2 regions of the Paenibacillus sp. RS8 genome follow, and region 1 is predicted to be linked to the other one. Evidence: riboswitches for the same ligand, from Rfam matches in the RefSeq annotation. Region 1 holds a riboswitch; the other holds the start of a gene.
What was found. A riboswitch is a leader RNA that binds a small molecule or an ion and turns the genes downstream of it on or off. The one in region 1 is predicted to bind cyclic di-AMP.
Positions count from the first base shown of each region.

Region 1 (3,419 bases):
TCAGTAGTGGACCAGTTCTGCAAAGTCAATGATAATACGATGAACATAAGGGTCTGTACCCCTAGCAGCACGAATGCCCAGATGTATCCAGCCCGGATACTATCCAGCACGTATTTACCATAGCCAGGCTCTTTAGCACGAGGCCATGGGTTCATCCCCTCTTCTTTTTTCCAAAGGCCGTCCCCTCCAACTAAAGAGAAATAGAGCAGGGAGGACATTAGCAGGCTATATAAGGCATAAATGATGAACATAATGACGGAAGTGATCTGAGCCTCGAGTCCTTCGCCCGAAGATTCAGGAAGCATATTATAGGTGCTGATCATCATGATTACAAAATAAGCCGAGCTTAGGAAAATTCCGCGCTTAAAGGAGGTATGTTCTCTTCTAAGTATGCTGTAGATGAGTGCCAAAATTCCTAAAGCTAAGGTAGGCAGACCGTAACCGAATAGAGTAAGCTTTTCCGCGAGAGAGGTCTGGTCCTTCACGTAGGAGGTATGCCAGGCTGGAGCAGTAAATCCGGCTTTAAAGCTGGATACCTGTTCGTCAGCGAAATCGAAATAATAGTGAAGCAAGGATTCGCCGATCTGAACGGAACGGTCAGTATACACGAGCCCATAGTATCCTGCATTCGATTCAATTTGCAGCTTGGCGGGATTTACATCCCATTCCTGAAGCCAGGGGCGGGCAAGATTTTCTTTTTGTGCCAAAGACAAGTCAGCACCCTTGTCCTCTTCTTTTGCACCAGTGGTTACATTGCTTGGCAATTCTGCAGATGACCCTTCTGCTCCTTGTGTGAAGGCGACAACTGCGCCAGTATACATATTGAGGTCAACGGAGATCAGTGGCTCTTGTTCCGCTGAAGGACTAAGTGTTACACGAAAGATGTCAAAAGGATATCGTTGATCCAATTTCTTTTTTGTATAGTCCTCCAAAAGCTTCTCGCGGGACATATAACCATAAAAGGAAGAATCCGTTTCATAAAGTACATTCCACTGATCGTTTGGTGCTTTGGTATAGTTTAACTTTTGTTCCGCAAATGATATCGCTTTGTCGCGGGCTTCCGCCTTACTGATGACGGTAGTATCTTCCCCGGCAGGGCTATTTAGCACCGAGGGGGCAATCTGAAACATAATAAATAGAATAAGACCGATAATGCCCGAGATGATGAGCCTCTTGGAGAGGGCACGTTGCTGTAAGGGCTGGCCAACGGGATTCATGTAACGCCTCCTTGTAAACTGACAATGTTATGTTCCATTATAGTATTAGTGCCATGATAGTTACAAAAATCATCGTATATTTTTTTTATGGGTAATAGAGATATTATAGAATAGGAAACTGAATATATACCATGAATTTAAAGTGATCATTTCTTCATTTTTCATGAAAAACGATGCAATTGCAGGGAAAACACGGAAAAGTGATGAGAAAAGGCACTCCTTCTGGTACATCCTCTCCAAACCGCATTTTTCATATGAATCACCATTAATTGTGTCTTTGTGATTTATCGAAATAACAGATATAATTTGTATGCAATTGTATATAGCCGAATTTCAGGTGAAAACGGGGGAACCATAAGAAGTAATGAAAAGATGAGTATACGCCGTAAAAGGTGACTTTATTCATCAGGGGTGAATTTCGTTCTAGGAACGAATAGGGCAGCCTGCACAGTCCGAATCCGTCAGCTAACCTCGTAGGCTAATTTACTGCAGGAACCAAGGGTAGCATTGGTTTTCCAGTGCTTTTTTTGTTGGAATTCTTTAAATTAAGATAAGAGGGTGAGCATAGTGGCTTCACAGTTTCGCAGAGTTTCTGAATCAAAGTTTCTGAAGCTCTCTCCGCCTCAGATTATGGTGCTCGGTTTTGCATCGATTATTCTGATAGGAGCTTTGCTGCTTATGCTTCCCATTTCGAGTACGAGCGGGAATGCTGTGAGTTTTATTGATGCATTGTTTACTTCGACATCGGCAACCTGTGTGACTGGACTTGTGGTGCTGGACACCGGGACGACATTCACCTTTTTTGGAAAAACCGTGATTATGTTGCTTATCCAGGTTGGCGGCTTAGGTTTTATGACAATGGCCACCTTATTTGCCATGATGATGAAACGCAAAATCTCTTTGCGGGACAGGTTAATCCTACAGGAAGCCATGAACCAAGGTTCTATGGAGGGGATTGTTCGGCTGATCCGGAGAGTACTTATTTATTCATTAGTCATTGAGGGCTGTGCAGCGGTGCTGCTGTCCATACGTTGGGCGTTTGATATGCCGCTGGGAAAGGCCATTTATTTTGGGATATTTCATGCAGTGTCGATGTTTAATAATGCTGGATTTGATATTTTTGGGGATTTTCGGAGTTTAACCGACTATGTATATGACCCGCTAGTGAATATCGTGGTGATGTTTCTGATTGTCTCCGGCGGTATTGGTTTTATTGTCATGTCTGATCTGGTGGAGTTTCGTGTAAAACGTAAATTGTCTTTGCATAGCAAAGTTGTACTCTCTACCACGGCTGGGCTTATTGTTATTGGTGCTTTGGTTATTTTTATATTTGAATTTACGAATCAGCGCACACTGGGTAATCTTAATTTCGGCGGCAAAATATTATCGGCATTCTTCCAGTCTGTATCGCCCCGAACCGCTGGTGCCAATACGGTGGATATTGCCGGACTCCGGCAAGCCTCTCAGTTCTTTATGGTTATTCTTATGTTTATTGGTGCATCACCGGGTTCAACGGGTGGCGGGATTAAGACTACTACCTTTACCATTATGATAGGTGCGGTAATCGCGATGCTGCGCGGGCGTGAAGATGTTGTACTGTTCCGTTATCGATTGGCGCAGGAGCGTATCTATAAAGCGTTGACGTTAACATTACTAGCTTTACTATTGATCCTCTCTGTGTCGATGGTACTTTCCACAACAGAGGATAGTAATTTCTTAGCGATCTTATTTGAGACAACCTCGGCCTTTGCCACGGTAGGGCTAACGATGGGGCTGACACCTGAACTATCTATCATCGGTAAGATTCTGATCTGTCTGACTATGTTCGCAGGTCGACTAGGTCCATTAACTTTAGTGTATGCGCTTGGTCCTAAACAGGGTAAACCATTGTATAAGCATCCAGAAGGTAAAATAATTATTGGATAGGAGCTAATCAGAAATGAAAGCACAGCAATTTGTAGTAATCGGCTTAGGGCGCTTTGGGTCAAGTCTCGCGCTTGAGCTGATGGAAATGGGCTACGAGGTGCTCGGGATTGATCACCATGAAGAACGCGTAGAGGAAATGAGCGATCACTTGACACATGCCGTAGTGGCAGATGCTACAGATGAGGGGATTATGCGCTCACTAGGTGTACGGAACTTTGACTGCGGGATTGTAGCGATTGGCGACAATATGGAGCGAAGTATTCTGGCGGCAATTTT
Region 1 covers NZ_CP168131.1:329,266-332,684, reverse strand. The annotation lists gene ACDZ28_RS02510 (CPBP family intramembrane glutamic endopeptidase) at 1-1,217, opposite strand, end outside; cyclic di-AMP (ydaO/yuaA leader) riboswitch at 1,532-1,711, shown strand; gene ACDZ28_RS02505 (TrkH family potassium uptake protein) at 1,848-3,143, shown strand; gene ACDZ28_RS02500 (TrkA family potassium uptake protein) at 3,157-3,419, shown strand, end outside.

Region 2 (3,419 bases), 1.2 Mb from region 1:
CGTTAGTAAGATGATTAATATCGGATTTAATCGGGAGACGATTCCCTCTACGATGAAGCTGGCAGAATCTTATGATTATATTTATGCTGCAGTGGGCTGGCATCCACAGGATGCGATAGATATGAAAGAAGGAGATCTCGATTGGATCGCTTCTCTGTGCAGTCATAAAAAAGTGGTGGCTATTGGGGAAATTGGACTGGATTATTACTGGGATACCTCTCCCAAGGATGTGCAACATGAGGTTTTTCGCAAGCAAATCGGACTAGCCCGTGAACTAAAGATGCCGATTTGTATTCATGACCGTGATGCCCATGAAGATGTTGTACGGATTTTGCGGGAAGAAAAGGCAAATGAGGTTGGAGGCGTAATGCACTCATTCTCAGGAAGCTGGGAAACAGCAAAAATGTGCTTGAATCTTGGTTTTCATTTATCGTTTGGAGGACCCATTACGTTCAAAAATGCACGAGTGCCAAAAGAAGTGCTTGCGCAGACCCCGTTAGACCGATTATTGATCGAAACGGATGCCCCATATTTGACTCCTCATCCCTTCCGCGGGAAGCGAAATGAGAGTGCTCATGTGAAGTTGGTAGCAGAGGCGGCAGCTGAAATTAAAGGGCTAACATGGGAAGAATTGGCTAAAATAACGTATGCGAACGCACTGGAACGATTTGGGATTGAGTGAAAACGGGAGTAAAATAGGCGAAAAATAGAGAATGGCCGATATATTAAACTTTTTTAATATAAAAACGGCTGAATATTACAATATTTTAACCAAATTTTTGCTTAAACGTGGTTGAATCGTCCTTTACAACATGCATCAAAACAGGATATCATCTTTTCAGTGATGTGAGCTGTGTTATAGTGACAGCCACTGATTCATGGATCGTCTCGCTGAGTCTCCGTATGGAGAACGGGGGAACCAATATTGACCTGTCGCATGCCTGTATTTTGAATACGGCTTCGACGTGCCACAGGACAGTATTTGATTTCTTCACGTGGTCTTTGGGGTGAATTTAAGGGCAACCGCCATGAGCGGGTGACCTGAAATAGGGCGTCTCTCTTTCGTCCGAACCCGACAGCTAACCCCGTAAGCGCAAGTAAGAGAGGCAACCTCGTGCACAAGCATTCTCTATTCTGAATTTGGAGAAGCCACGAAAGAGTCCTCAATTGAACTCTTTTTAGGCTTTTTTATTTTTGAATAAATAGAATGTTGCCCACATACTGTTATATAACAGGGGTGGGAGTAGCTGTGCCGAGCAGGCGATCCATGAGCAGGAGACGCTAAGTTATTAAGTGCGTGTCCTGTGACAATCTCAAATAGTTTCGTCAAAGGAATTCAGTCCTCATGATATACAATTGACGACGGGGCTATGTAAGGAGGATGGAGAGAATGGGCGTATTCCAACCAGAAGTATCCCATGATTCGCAGTCATCCAGCAGGTCTTTCGCACTACGGTGGGAGCAAGTAAATACTCGCGTACTTTTACTTGCAGGCGTGATTTCAGTCGCTATCGCGCTACTTATTCTGCTGTACGTACACGGTCAAAGTAACAAACAATTATTTTTAGTAATAGACGGGCAGACACAGACGCTTGAAACGCGAGAAGCGCTTCTTGGTGATGTGCTGGAGAAAGAGCAAATTTCGCTGCAGCCGCATGATGAACTATCTTTAGGTCTGAGTGATGAAATAAAAGACGGTGACCGTGTCGTTATCAATCGTGCGCAGAAAATTAGCCTTACTGCGGACGGAGCAACAAAAACGTTATATACAACCGAGGATACAATCGGTAAAGCAATTGACAAAATGGGCATCACCCTAGAAGGTCATGATAAGATTTTCCCTTCGTTAGACACCGCCATTTCTGCCAACATGGGGATTAAGATTGTTCGCATCAACAAACAGACTGTACAGCGGACAACTAACTTACCCTTCAGAGTCATCAAGACAGCAGACCCCTCCCTTACTGTGGGAACAGTTAGAGTGGCACAGGCAGGCAAACCAGGCGTCATGATTCAGCATATTGAAAAGATCTACCAAGACGGAGAACTGGCCTCTATGCGCATGATTGGTAAGGAAGTACAAACGGTAACGAAAGATAAAGTTATTGCCGTTGGTACCAAACCACTTCCTAAGCCGGCTGTAGCTAAGACTACAACAACTTCCAAATCAAACACTACTTCCAAAACGGCTAAGGTTAGCGCCAAGACTAATAACGTCACAAGCAAGGCTGGCGTAGACTTTGAGTACAAGAAGATGATTAAGAACGTCTCCATGACAGCTTATTCATCAGAAGAGCCAGGTATAGGTACCAAAACTGCCTCCGGAACACGCGTAACGGAAGGTCGTACAATTGCAGTAGACCCGAATGTAATCCCTATTGGCTGGTGGGTATATATTGAGGGGCTTGGATTCCGCCGAGCTGAAGATACTGGCGGTGCCATTAAAGGCAATAAAGTAGATGTCTATTACGATTCACTGAGCCATGTGCGTAATTTCGGTCGTAAATCACGTACCGTTTATGTGATTGGACCTGTGAAGCCGGAGTTAAATTAGTTCGGAAGCTTTTGCAAATTATTCTTTGATAAGCTATAGTGATGATAACCGTTAAGGAACGCCAGATGATCATTTCGTTGATCGCAGAGCAACCGCTCATCACTTATAAATTCTTTAACCAAAAGAAGAGGAGCGAAACCTCTTCTTTTTTGCTTTTTTTGGAAGGAGTCAATAGATATGATTAAGGAATTAATTGTCGTTGAAGGTAAGAGTGATACCGTCGCTGTTAAACGCGCTGTAGAAGCAGATACGATCGAAACAGGGGGCTCGGCGGTAGACCGGACCGTAATTGCGAAGATCGCGCTTGCTATGGAGCGTAGAGGGGTGATTATTCTTACAGATCCGGATCACGCGGGTGAACGAATTCGTAAGATTGTGTCCGCAAAGGTGCCGGGCTGCAAGCATGCTTTCATTCCGGAGAAGGACGCAACCCGTAAGGGAGATATCGGTGTGGAGAACGCCTCTCCAGAGGCGATTCGTCATGCGCTACGAAACGTACATACCTCTTTTGAAGGAGCACCTGCAATAATTGGAATTGACGATCTAATGGCCGCTGGAATGCTTGTACACCCTCGGGCAGCTGAAAGACGTATGGCACTTGGTAATTTGCTTGGAATCGGATATTGTAATGGCAAGCAGCTGTACAAGCGGCTGGCGATGTTTGGAATTACGCGGGAGGAATTTGCCGGAGCTCTCGCCCAAATTGATCAGGGGGGCATTACTTCATGAGTGGTAGAGAGGAAATTTCAACTCCAAAACGGACAAAAGAGATTATTCAACGTTATGGATTTAAGTTCAAGAAGAGCTTAGGACAGAATTTTTTGATTGATCAAAATATATTGGACAAGATTGTAGACGCTGCTGG
Region 2 covers NZ_CP168131.1:1,570,772-1,574,190, forward strand. The annotation lists gene ACDZ28_RS08280 (TatD family hydrolase) at 1-682, shown strand, start outside; cyclic di-AMP (ydaO/yuaA leader) riboswitch at 880-1,109, shown strand; gene ACDZ28_RS08285 (ubiquitin-like domain-containing protein) at 1,391-2,554, shown strand; gene rnmV (ribonuclease M5) at 2,732-3,283, shown strand; gene rsmA (16S rRNA (adenine(1518)-N(6)/adenine(1519)-N(6))-dimethyltransferase RsmA) at 3,280-3,419, shown strand, end outside.
Region 2: another riboswitch for cyclic di-AMP. It lies ahead of ACDZ28_RS08285 (ubiquitin-like domain-containing protein); the one in region 1 lies ahead of ACDZ28_RS02505 (TrkH family potassium uptake protein).